3 regions of the Nitratireductor sp. OM-1 genome follow, and region 3 is predicted to be linked to each of the others. Evidence: riboswitches for the same ligand, from Rfam matches in the RefSeq annotation. Region 3 holds a riboswitch; each other region holds the start of a gene.

Region 1 (4,274 bases), 160 kb from region 3:
AGCGCGACGCTCAGGCGTTCCTGCGCCGTTGCCGGCAGCGCCATCGCGCCGAGCATCAGGGCTGCGGCTATCAGGCTCTTCATGGTCTTTCTCCTGTCTGACTGAGCAAGGTGTTCAAAAGGTCTTCTTCCAGCGCGCGGGCTTCGTCCGGCAGGGGCGCGCCAAGGCGCGGGCGCGGGGCGCGGACGACGACTTCGGAAATCACGCGGGCGGGACGGCGCGACAGCACATAGATGCGGTCTGAAAGGGCCACTGCTTCGCGCACGTCATGGGTCACGAGCAGCGTGGTCCAGCGTGCAGCGCGCCAGCGGTCTTCCAGCCAGCGCTGCATCTGCGCGCGGGTGAGCGCGTCGAGTGCGCCGAAGGGTTCATCGAGAAGCTGGATCGGGCGGGCCTGAATGACCGTGCGCAGAAGGGCTGCGCGCTGACGCATGCCGCCCGAGAGTTCCGCCGGATAGCGCTGTTCAAAGCCTTCCAGCCCGAATTCGGCGAACAGCGGCAGCGCGCGGGCGCGCGCCTCGGCGCGGGGCACACCCTGCACTTCCAGCCCCAGAATGACGTTGTCGATGATGCGTCGCCAGGGCATCAGCGCGTCGCGCTGCGGCATGAAGGCGAAGGTCTGGCCATCGCGCTTCAGCGGCGCGCCATCGCGCAGGATCTCGCCGCGATCCGGCGCAAGCGCGCCGGTGAGCAGGCGAAACAGGGTGGATTTTCCCGCTCCCGAAGGGCCGAGAATGGAGACGAACTCCCCCTGCCCCACATGCAGCGACACATCGTCGAGCACGGCGGTTTCGCCAAGCCTCACGCCAACATTGCGCATTTCCAGGGCGCTCATCGTGTCTGCCCCGCTTCACGCCAGCGCAGCAGCGCGCGTTGCAGAAGCGCCGAGACGCCGAAGAGCACCAGCGTCAGCGTGGAGCTGACCACGACCGCTGCCAGCATGAGATCCGGGCGAAAGCTGTTCTTGGCGTTGAGAATGACAATGCCGAGCCCGGCGCGCGCGCCGACATATTCGGAGAAGATCGCGGCGACCACGGCATAGGTGATCGAAATCCGCAGGCCGGCGAAGAAATAGGGCATGGCCGAGGGAAAGCGCGCCGCCCGGAACACTTTCCACCGCGACGCGCCCATGGAGCGCATCAGCGTTTCGATTTCGGGATCGGTGGATTCGTAGCCATCGACCAGCGCCACCAGCATGGGAAAGAAGGTGACGAGCGCCACGAGCAGGATTTTCGGTGTGAGACCGAAACCGAACCACAGGACGGCCAGCGGCGCGATGGCCACCAGCGGCAGGGTCTGGCTGACGACAAAGATCGGGAACAGCGCCCGCCGCAGCTTCGGCAGGAAATCGAGCGCCACCGAGAGGGCAAAGGCGATGCTGACGGAGAAGGCAAAGCCGGTCAGCGTCGCGCTCAGCGTTGGCAGCGTGTTCTCCCACAGGAGGGCGCGGTTGACGCCCATCTGTTCGATGACGCGCGAGGGCGCAGGCAGAACCAGCGGCGAAATGCCCGACAGCCGCACATAGATTTCCCAAAGGAGGATCGCACCGGCAACGCTTGCCAGGGCAGGCAAGCCGCGCACCAGCCGTCCGCCCGCAGGACGGGGCCGACCCTGAGACATGGGGTCAGGCCGTGGAGGGGCTGTTGGCGGAAACGGTGAGATCGACCGTCACATGGCCTTCGGGCGGACCGAACCGGCAGAAGGCCTGTTCGAGCGTTGCGAAAACCGGGCCTGCATCGCCGGTGAGACGGCTGCAGAAATTCTTGGAGCGGTCAAAGACGCCGCTCGACTTCAGGAAGTCGATGCAGCCCATGATCTCCGCCATGTGATCGCCGGCGCCCATCACGTAAAGCGAGAACTGCGCGCGTGCGATTTCCGACGTGGTCTTGGCATTGGCCACTGCTGCAAGCGCCGCCTTCTGACGTTCGGCGAGCGGCTCTGACGGATTGGCGAGTGCAGAGGTGCTGCAGATCGGATCGTCGGGCTCGCCGGGGCAGCCGCGCGATAGCGTGGCGCGCAGCACCACATGATGGCGGGTGGATGCGGCGGCGACGTAGAAATCGCGCAGCGCCGGAAACAGCACTTCGGGCGGGCCGACGACGAGCGTGGAGATATCGTCGGTCTCGATCCGCAACCGGTCCCGGTAAGGATCGAACGCGGAGAGCGACGACATGATGACGTCGACGAAATTGTCGGTCATCGGATAAAGGGAAAGCTGCGCACCTGCGAACATGATTGTCCTCCTTGCTCCGCTGGCATTACCCAGATCAGCTTCTAGGGCCCGAGGATTTGCACCCTCATCTCAGCCGCGGCGATACGCGGCACCCCTGTGGATGCGCGGAACGAACCAAATCCCGAGACGGAAAGCAAGTTGATTGTGCAGGAACTGTTTTGTCGGAGAACAAATGTACAGCTTTCCCACAGGCGTGGTGCGCCGGTGGGCTGAACGCCCCCGTCAGGCGGGGCAGGTAACCGTCACATCGGCCAGACGGAGCGCTTCGGACAGGTCTTCCGGCGGCATACTGTCGACGATCAGCGAATCGACTTCGGCAAAGGAGCAGACGCGCACCAGCCCCTTCCGGCCGAACTTGGAAGCATCGGTCACGACAACCCGGCGGCGACCACGCGCCAGAACCGCATTGCCGAACTGCGCCTCCTCCAGATCGTAATCCATGATGCCGGTCACCGCGTTCACCGCGCCGGCGGAAATGATGGCGTGATCGACGCTGAAACGGCTGACGAACTCGATGGCGGAAAAGCCGAGCGCGGAGCCACTGTCGCTGCGCAGCTCTCCGCCGGCCATGTAGACCTTGTTGCCATTGACGGTCGCCAGCGTGCGGGCGATGTCGGATGAGTTGGTAACGACGGTCAACTGCCGGTGGTCCAGCAGCGCGCGCGCCAGAAGGCTGGTAGTGGTGCCCGTGTCGAGCATCACCGACTCGCCATCGCGGATCGTCGAGGCGGCCAGTGCGGCGATGGTCTCCTTGGCCTGCCGGTTCTCCCGCATGCGCCGCTCGAACGGCGCTTCGCTGACCACGGACGGCAAGGCGATGGCGCCATGCATGCGCACGATGGCGCCGCGCCCGGCGAGCGCCTTCACATCGCGGCGGACGGTTTCCACCGACACCTCCAGATGCTGCGCCAGATCATTGACGCCCATTGTGCCCTGCTCTGTCAGAAGATCCAGAATCCGACCATGGCGGGGGGAATAGTTCATCTGCGTTGCCCTTACCGGTTGTGCCCGTTTATGCCCTATCATGACTGATTTGAAATTCAAGAATATGCAAATCGGTCAAACTTCAACATTTTTCTGTTGACTTCACACAGATGCCCATCAATTCTTCCTCAAAATCGACAGCCAAAGGCTGCGGGAGGAGACATGACGGCAGCACGGGAAATCACCGCCCCGGGCTCTGATCGGATTGCGGCACTGCCCCTATGGCAGGGGGCAATCACGATAGAGCCGCTTGTCGGCGGCATCAGCAATGAAAGCTGGCTCGTTACCGACGATGCCGGCGGCCATGTGGTCCGTTTCGGCAAGGACTATCCCTTTCATCACGTTATCCGCGACCGCGAATTGATGACCGCGCGCGCCGCCGAGTTAGCGTCCTTAGCACCATCCGTCGAGCATGCGGCGCCCGGCGTGATGGTTTGCAGACATCTCAATGCGAAAACATACGGCGAAGCCGATGTGCGCGCCAACATTGAACGCGTCGCCAGGATCGTTCGCGCCTTTCATCAGGACATGCCGCACCATGTTTCAGGGCCGGGCTTCATGTTCTGGCCGTTTCACGTCATCCGCGACTATGCGCGCACCCTGAAGGAAGGCGGGAGCCGGATGACGGAGCAGCTGCCGGCCTATCTCGCGCTGGCCGATGAGCTGGAAGCCGTACAGACGCCGCTTCCAATCGTGTTCGGTCACAACGACCTCCTGCCGGCCAACCTTCTGGATGACGGCAAGCGGCTGTGGCTGATCGATTTCGAATATGCCGGCTTCTCGACGGCGATGTTCGATCTGGCGGGTCTCTCCTCCAACGCCAGCTTTTCGGACGAAGAGTCCGAAGCGCTGCTCGGCTATTATTTCGACCGCACGCCCGATTGGGACCTGCGGCGCTCGCTGGCCTCCATGCAGTGCGCTTCGCTGTTGCGCGAGGCGATGTGGAGCATGACCTCCGAGCTTTATCTCGACGCGCCGGGCACCGACTACGTTGCCTACACGCATGAAAACCTCTCGCGGCTTGAGGCCGCGCTGGACACTTTCTACACCCAATACG
Region 2 (4,274 bases), on a different replicon from region 3:
CGCCACTTCCAGCGTTGTCGCGCGGGGTCCGCCGCCAAGCAGCAGGACGATGGTGAACGAGGTCACGCACAGCATGAAGACGAGACCGGCAATGCCGGGAAGGGCCGCGCGCATGGCCGGCCATTCGAGAAACCGGAACGAGGCGCGCGCGCCCATGCCGAGCTGGGCCGCAAGACGCCACTGGTCGGCGGGCACGCTTTCCAGCGCGTTCAGGAACAGGCGCGTGGCAAGCGGCAGATTGAAGAAGACATGGGCGACCAGAATGCCCGAAAGCCCGTAAATACCGGGCCAGTGCTCATTGAAGAGCACGGACAGGAAAGGCGCGAAAATCCCCGCTCTTCCCAGAAGCGCCAGAATGCCGAGCGCCGCCACAATGGCGGGAAGCGCAAGCGGCACGGCAAACAGGCGCAGGATGAAGGCGCGCCCCACAAATGCGGGATGGCGCGCCAGCGCGCGCGCCAGAAGGATCGCCGGCACGACTGATAAAAGCGTCGATAACAGCGCCTGCCAGAGCGTGAAGCGGGCGATCCGCAGCAGATAGGCGTCGAAAGCTGCAAACGCGCCCGTACCCTGTTGCAGGGCCTCCACGGCAAGGCCCGCAAAGGCTCCGCCGATCAGCAGGCCGACAGCGGCCAGCGCAAGCCGTCCCGCTGCGATACGCCTGTCCATGAGGGGGCGTCTTTCCATGTCGGGCGCGCGCGAAACGGTCAGCGGCTCATCACCGAAAGCCACTCATCGACCCAGGCCTTGCGGTTTTCCGCCACCTCTTTCGATGAGAATTCGAGCGTCTCGCCCGGCTTCACCAGAGTGTCGAACACCGGGTTGAGCGGCTCCGATGTCTCGCCGGCCGGGAACATCCAGTTGGTTTCGGGAATCGCGTCCTGGAAGCCGGGGCCGGTCATGAAGGCGAGGAATTTCTGCGCCAGCGGGTTTTCCGCACCCTTCACGGTCTGTGCTGCCACTTCCACCTGAAGATAATGCCCTTCTTCAAAGCCCGCCGCCTTGTAGCGCTCGGAATCTTCGGCAATCTGGTGATAGGCGGGCGAGGTGGTGTAGGACAGCACCATCGGCGCTTCGCCGCTGGTGAACAGGCCATAGGCCTCGCTCCAGCCCGGCGTCACCGTCAGCACCTTGTCCTGCAGTTTGCCCCAGGCGTCCGCTGCGTCGTCGCCGTAGACGGCCTTCATCCAGAGCAGCAGTCCGAGGCCCGGCGTGGAGGTGCGCGGGTCCTGAATGGCGATCTTCAGATTACTGTCGCTCTCCACCAGCTCCTTCAGGCTTGCCGGCGGGGTCTCGATGGCCTCGGTGTCATAGACAAAGGCGAAATAGCCGTAGTCGAACGGAACGAACGTGTCGTCCTCGAACCCGCCCGGCACGTTCACCCTGCCCATTTCGACGCCATGGGGCGCAAACAGGCCGGTCTCGCGGGCCTCGTGCACGAGGTTGTTGTCGAGACCGAGCACGATGTCGGCCTTGGTCGATTTGCCTTCGAGCTTCACGCGGTTCAGAAGCGCCACGCCATCGGCCACGGAAACGAAATCCACGTCGCAGCCGCATTCCGCCTCGAACGCCTTCTCCACCGCCGGGCCGGGGCCCCAGTCGGAGGTGAAGCTCTCATAGGTGTAGACGGTGAGCTTGTCTTCGGCCGCCGCATGGCCGGCCATGGCCAGCGTGCCAAGCGCCATGGTGGAAAGCAGGGTGGTCGCGCGCATCTGCGCCTCCTCTCGTTTGGTTGGGGAATGAGGCGCTGTGCGAATAGCGTCTAATCCCTCCGCCGGTGCAAACCGGATCAGGTTCAGCGGGTTGGCCGGGTTCCACTGATGCGGCTTTCCCTTGATCAAGGCAAAGCTGCATCCGTTTCAACCACTGGGCCTCTCAGCCGGCAATCCGCCGGCACCCCGTTAGAGCGACCGGGAAAATAGGGCGCGGCAGGGGCCGGCGCAAGAGGCGGAATGGCGCGAACGCCGTTGGCGCTTGCCCGCCGGCATGATATGGGCCTCGACCATGAGCCTGTTTACCCTTCTCCTGGGCGGAGATCTCACACGCACGCCGGCACTCGATGCCGAAATCGCCGACAGCCGCATCATCGCGGCTGATTCAGGCATGCGTCACGCAGCGCTTCTGGGCGTTATGCCGGAGCTGTGGGTCGGCGATTTCGATTCCGAGCCGTACGGCATGGCCGAGGCCTATGCCCGGGTGCCGCGCCGCGCCTTTCCCGCCGACAAGGACAAGACGGACGGGGAACTCGCCATCGCTGCAGCGCTGGAAGCGGGCGCGACGAGCCTCGTTCTCGTGGGTGCTTTCGGCGGCGCGCGGCCCGATCACATGTTCCTGCATCTCGCGCAGGCGCTTCAGCTTTCAGAACAGGGCATTAAGACGCGGCTGACAAGCGGCGTGCAGGAAGGCGTGCCGCTGCTGCCCGGCATGCGCCATCGCTTCGACTATCCGCAGAAAACGCTGTTTTCGATCCTCGGCTTTTCGGCCCTTTCCGGCCTCACCGTGGAAGGGGCCAAATGGCCGCTCGATGCGGTCGAGGTTCCTTTCGGTTCGTCGCTGACCCTTTCCAATGTGGTCGATGGCGAACTCGCGGTTACCCTCAAAGAGGGCAGGGCGCTGCTGGTCGCCCATCTTTCCAACGACGGAGAACACTGATCCATGGCGCCGCCTCTTTTAAAGCTTGATGGCATTCGCCTGACCTTCGGCGGCACGCCGCTGCTCGATGGCGCATCGCTGATGGTCGGCCCCGGCGAGCGGCTGGCGCTGGTCGGGCGCAACGGCTCCGGCAAGTCGACGCTTCTGAAGATCGCCGCCGGCCTCGTGGAGCCGCAGGATGGCGAGGTGTTCCGCCAGCCGACGGCGACCGTGCGCTATCTGCCCCAGTCACCCGACTGGCAGGGTTTTTCGACCGTGCGCGCCTATGTGGAGGCCGGTCTCGGCCCGGCGGACGACATCAACCGTGTGGCGCTGGTCATCGACCGGCTGGGCCTGTCCGGCGATGAAGACCCGGCAACGCTGTCGGGCGGCGAGGCGCGCCGTGCAGCGCTCGCCCGGGTGCTTGCGCCCGAGCCTGATCTGCTGTTGCTGGACGAGCCGACCAACCATCTCGACCTCGCCACCATCGAATGGCTGGAAGAAGAGCTGCAGCGCACGTCTTCAGCCCTTGTCACCATCTCGCATGACCGTCGTTTTCTCGAACGCGTGAGCCGCGCAACCGTCTGGCTCGACCGTGGCGTCACGCGCAGGCTCGACAAGGGCTTTGCCCATTTCGAGGACTGGCGCGATCAGGTGCTGGAGGAGGAAGAGCGCGATCAGCACAAGCTTGCCCGCAAGATCGAGCGCGAGGAACACTGGCTGCGCTATGGCGTCACCGCGCGCCGCAAGCGTAATGTGCGCCGTCTGGGCGAGCTGCATGCGCTGCGCGAAAAGCATCGCAGCCATCGCGGTGCGGAAGGCGTGGCCACCATGACGGCCAGCGACGCCGCCGAATCCGGCAAGCTGGTCATCGAGGCAAAGGGCCTCGCCAAGTCCTATGACGGGCTTCAGGTGGTGAAGGATTTCTCCACGCGCATCCTGCGCGGCGACCGTGTTGGCCTTGTCGGCCCCAATGGAGCCGGCAAGACGACGCTGATCAATCTTCTGACCGGCAAGCTCGAGCCAGACGAAGGCTCGCTGCGGCTCGGCGCAAATCTGGAAATCGCCATTCTGGACCAGAAGCGCGCTCTGGACCCGCTGGAGACTCTGTCTCATTTCCTCACCGATGGCCGTGGCGACAGTGTCGTGGTCAACGGGCAGGAGCGGCATGTCGTCTCCTACATGAAGGACTTCCTGTTCAAGCCCGAGCAGGCGCGCACGCCCATCCGCGAGCTCTCCGGTGGCGAGCGCGCGCGGCTTGTGCTCGCCCGCCTTCTGGCCCGCCCGGCCAATCTTCTCGTACTCGATGAGCCGACTAACGATCTCGACATGGAAACGCTCGATCTCCTGCAGGAGCTTGTCGAGGGCTTCCCCGGCACCGTGCTGCTCGTCAGCCATGACCGCGACTTCCTCGACCGCACGGTCACGAGCACCATTGCGCCGGCCGGCGATGGCCGCTGGATCGAATATGCCGGCGGCTATGCCGACATGATGGCGCAGCGCAAGGGCGAGGAGCTGGAGCGGCGCAAGGCGCGCACGGCAGAGCAGCAGAAGGCCAGGTCAGCCGGCAATGCAGGTGCGCCGAGGGCAGCTTCGAAGAAGCTCTCCTACAAGCAGAAATTCGCACTGGAGACCCTGCCGAA
Region 3 (4,274 bases):
ATCATGGGCGTGGTCGGCTTCATCATGCTGCTTTTGAACATCCCCCCGGCGCCGTTCCTGATCGCCTTCATTCTGGGGCCGATGTTCGAGGACAATCTGCGCCGCGCGCTGGCCATTTCGCGCGGTGACCCGTCCGTCTTCTTCCAGTCCGCCATTTCCTGGATTTTCGCAGGTCTGATCGTGTTCTTCGTCGGCCTGACGATCCGCCGGGAGTGGCAAAAATACCGAGAGAACCGTGCTGCACAGAATGCCTGAGGCCGAAAAGTCCACCATGTCACTGCTTGAGAATGCCAAGAGCCACCTGAAGGATCTGGTCGCCTTCGATACGACGAGCCGCTACACGAACCGGCCGCTCATCGACCACATGGCGGCGTTCCTGCGGGAATACGGCATCGAGCCGGTCATTTTGCTGGACGAGACGGGCGAGAAGGCAAACTTGATCGCCCGCATCGGCCCTGCCGACGTTCCCGGCGTCGTGCTGTCCGGCCACACCGATGTGGTGCCGGCGCTGGAAAAGGGCTGGACTTCCGGTCCGTTCGACCTGACCGAGCGCGACGGAAAGCTCTATGGCCGCGGAAGCTGCGACATGAAGGGCTTTGCCGCCTGTGTCATGGCGATGGTGCCGCAGCTTGCAGCCGCGAAGCTGGAAAGGCCGGTCTGGCTCTGCTTCTCGCATGACGAGGAAGTGGGCTGCCTCGGTGCGCCGGCCATCGCCGAATGGCTGGCCGCGCTCGACGTGCCGCCCATGCTGGCGATCATCGGCGAGCCGACCGACATGACGCTGGTGACCGGCCAGAAGGGCAAGATCGCCATGCGCTGCCATGTGCATGGCACGTCCGGCCACTCCTCCTTCGCGCCTGATCACGTCAACGCCATCGACTATGCGGCGCGCATCGTTTCGATGATCGCCGAACGCGGCGAGCAGATCGGCGAGGAAGGCCCCTTCGACCGCGACTTCACGGTGCCGCATTCGACCATGCTGGCGACCATGATTTCCGGCGGTGTCGCGACCAATGTGACGCCGGATCTGTGCAGCTTCACCTTCGAGATCCGCAGCCTGCCGACCCATGATGCGCGGGCCGAACTGGAATCTCTGAAAAAGCGCGCAAACGAAGAAATTTTGCCGAAAATGCAGGCGAAATGCGCCGAAACCGGCATCGAATGGGAAGAAATTTTCGCCTATCCGGCGATGGGCGACAGCACGTCGACCGACGGCTTCGCCTTCTTCCGCGACATCATGCCGGAATGGTCCGGCAAGGTGTCCTACGGTTCGGAAGGCGGTGTGTTCGAGACCATCGGCGGCATCCCTTCGGTGATTGTCGGCCCCGGCTCGATCCGCCAGGCGCATAAGCCGGATGAGTTCGTTGCCATCGAGCAGCTGGACCTTTGCCTCGATTTCCTGGGCAAGGTCGCCCGGAAGGTCACCGAACCGGCCTGACCTAAGCTTTCCGGCCCGGCCGCTCATCGCGGCCGGCCCTCCCCTGACGCAGAGTTCTGCACAACCGCGTCAGCCTGCTTGACAAGCAGCACCGCCTTCGCCCACCCTAAAGCCTCACCTGGGGGGTCCCGCCAAGGGGCTGAGATTCTGCTGGCATGGTTTTCCATGCAGCGCAGTGACCCGATGAACCTGATCCAGTTCATACTGGCGTAGGGATGGTGCATGCTTGGCGGGTCACAGGCTTATCGCGGCCGAAAACCGTTTCCGTACAGGAACGTCACAGCTCTTCCTCCTCTCGGCACGAACTGGGTCTCCATTGCTGAACGAGCAGAGGAGGCTCTGAACCCATGGACGCATTTGCCCCGACCGTAACCACCGGCCCGTTGCCGGCGTCGCGCAAGGTCTACAAACCCGGAACGCTTCACCCCGAGATTCGCGTGCCCATGCGCGAAATCGCCGTGCATCCAAGCGCCGGCGAACCGCCGGTGACCGTCTACGATTCCTCCGGCCCATACTCTGATCCCGACATGCTGATCGAGATCGACAGGGGCCTGCCGCGCATCCGCGAAGCCTGGGTAAAGGCGCGCGGCGACGTGGAAGCCTATGAGGGACGCCACGTCAAACCGGAAGACAATGGTTTTGCCACCGGCGACCGGCTGACGCCGGAATTTCCCATTCGCCATCAGCCGCTGAAAGCGAAGGACGGCAAGGCCGTCACGCAGCTCGCCTATGCGCGCGCCGGCATCATCACGCCGGAGATGGAATTCATCGCCATCCGTGAAAATCTCGGACGCGCGCAGGCCAAGGCCGCGCTTGCCCGCGACGGCGAGAGCTTTGGCGCATCGATCCCCGATTTCGTGACGCCGGAATTCGTGCGTGACGAGGTGGCGCGCGGCCGGGCTGTGATCCCCTCCAACATCAACCACCCGGAAGCCGAGCCGATGATCATCGGCCGCAACTTCCTCGTGAAGATCAACGCCAATATCGGCAATTCCGCCGTCACCTCCTCCATGGCAGAGGAAGTGGAAAAGATGGTGTGGGCGACGCGCTGGGGTGGCGATACGGTGATGGACCTGTCGACCGGCCGCAACATTCACAACATCCGCGAATGGATCATCCGCAATTCGCCCGTGCCGATCGGTACCGTGCCGATCTATCAGGCGCTGGAAAAGGTGAACGGCATTGCCGAAGATCTGAACTGGGAGGTGTTCCGCGACACGCTGATCGAACAGGCCGAACAGGGCGTCGACTATTTCACCATCCATGCGGGTGTGCGCCTGCACTACATTCCGCTGACGGTCGACCGTGTCACGGGCATCGTTTCGCGCGGCGGCTCGATCATGGCCAAGTGGTGCCTGCACCACCACAAGGAGAGCTTTCTCTACGAGAACTTTGCGGAAATCTGCGACATCTGCCGCGCCTATGACGTGTCGTTCTCGCTGGGCGACGGCCTGCGGCCCGGCTCCATCGCCGACGCCAATGACGCAGCCCAGTTTGCCGAGCTGGAAACGCTGGGCGAACTGACGAAGATCGCCTGGGAGAAGGACTGCCAGGTCATCATCGAAGGCCCCGGTCATGTGCCCATGCACAAGATCAAGGAAAACATGGACAAGCAGCTCGAGGTCTGCGGCGAGGCTCCGTTCTATACGCTTGGGCCGCTCACCACGGACATTGCGCCGGGCTATGACCACATCACGAGCGGCATCGGCGCGGCGATGATCGGCTGGTATGGCACGGCCATGCTCTGCTACGTCACGCCGAAAGAGCATCTGGGCCTGCCTGACCGCGATGACGTGAAGACAGGCGTCATCACCTACAAGATCGCAGCGCATGCGGCGGACCTCGCCAAGGGGCATCCGGCGGCGAAGATCCGCGATGATGCGCTTTCGCGGGCGCGCTTCGAGTTCCGCTGGGAGGATCAGTTCAACCTCTCGCTGGACCCGGAAACGGCGCGTAATTTCCATGATCAGACCCTGCCGAAGGAGGCGCACAAGGTGGCGCATTTCTGCTCCATGTGCGGCCCGAAATTCTGCTCCATGCGCATTTCCCACGACATCCGCGCCGAGGCGCAGAAGGAGGGGATGGCGAAGATGGCGGAGAAGTTCCGCGAGGGCGGCGATCTCTACATGCCGCTCGACCAGGTGGCGGCGGAGAACGGGGACTGACCCATGCATGTCCTCATTCGCGGGGCCGGCATTGCCGGCCTCACGCTGGCCCATGAGCTTGTCCGGGCGGGCGCGCAGGTGACTGTCTGCGACGTTCGCGCCGGACCGGCGGGCAGCGCCTCATGGCTTGCCGGCGGGATGCTTGCGCCCTGGTGCGAGCGCGAGAGCGCGGAGGAGCCGGTTCTGACACTGGGACGCCTTGCGGCGGACTGGTGGGACGGGGCGCTGCCCGGCCATGTGTTGCACAATGGAACGCTGGTGGTCGCGCCTGCGCGCGATGCGGCGGAACTCAACCGCTTCGCCACCCGCACGGGCGGCCATGATTGGCTGGATGGCGACGGCGTGGCGGCACTGGAGCCGGACCTTGCCGGGCGGTTTCGGCGTGGGCTTTTCTTCCGTGATGAAGCGCATCTCGACCCGCGCCGGGCGATGACGGCGCTGATAACCGCGTTGAAAACGGCGGGAGTACGCTTTGCTTACGGTAACGATACGCCGGTTGAGGCGGACAGGATTGCCGATTGCACCGGCATGGCGGCGGCTGATGACGAGCTGCGTGGAGTGCGTGGCGAAATGCTTCTGCTGCGCACGAAAGAGATCAGCCTTTCACGCCCGGTGCGTCTGCTTCATCCGCGCATTCCGGTCTATATCGTGCCGCGCGAGGGGCATCACTT

Evidence for each region. A riboswitch is a leader RNA that binds a small molecule or an ion and turns the genes downstream of it on or off. The one in region 3 is predicted to bind thiamine pyrophosphate.
Region 1: another riboswitch for thiamine pyrophosphate. It lies ahead of DEJ54_RS22035 (YkoF family thiamine/hydroxymethylpyrimidine-binding protein); the one in region 3 lies ahead of thiC (phosphomethylpyrimidine synthase ThiC).
Region 2: another riboswitch for thiamine pyrophosphate. It lies ahead of thiB (thiamine ABC transporter substrate binding subunit); the one in region 3 lies ahead of thiC (phosphomethylpyrimidine synthase ThiC).

What each region holds. Positions count from the first base shown of each region.
Region 1 is NZ_CP029209.1:633,131-637,404, reverse strand. It holds gene DEJ54_RS22050 (ABC transporter substrate-binding protein) at 1-83, opposite strand, end outside; gene DEJ54_RS22045 (ABC transporter ATP-binding protein) at 80-835, opposite strand; gene DEJ54_RS22040 (ABC transporter permease) at 832-1,620, opposite strand; gene DEJ54_RS22035 (YkoF family thiamine/hydroxymethylpyrimidine-binding protein) at 1,625-2,233, opposite strand; TPP riboswitch at 2,227-2,339, opposite strand; gene DEJ54_RS22030 (DeoR/GlpR family DNA-binding transcription regulator) at 2,456-3,217, opposite strand; gene DEJ54_RS22025 (phosphotransferase family protein) at 3,380-4,274, shown strand, end outside.
Region 2 is NZ_CP029208.1:677,507-681,780, reverse strand. It holds gene thiP (thiamine/thiamine pyrophosphate ABC transporter permease) at 1-669, opposite strand, end outside; gene thiB (thiamine ABC transporter substrate binding subunit) at 708-1,712, opposite strand; TPP riboswitch at 1,750-1,911, opposite strand; gene DEJ54_RS03165 (thiamine diphosphokinase) at 2,005-2,652, shown strand; gene DEJ54_RS03160 (ABC-F family ATP-binding cassette domain-containing protein) at 2,656-4,274, shown strand, end outside.
Region 3 is NZ_CP029209.1:792,334-796,607, reverse strand. It holds gene DEJ54_RS22815 (tripartite tricarboxylate transporter permease) at 1-255, shown strand, start outside; gene argE (acetylornithine deacetylase) at 272-1,438, shown strand; TPP riboswitch at 1,548-1,672, shown strand; gene thiC (phosphomethylpyrimidine synthase ThiC) at 1,786-3,603, shown strand; gene thiO (glycine oxidase ThiO) at 3,607-4,274, shown strand, end outside.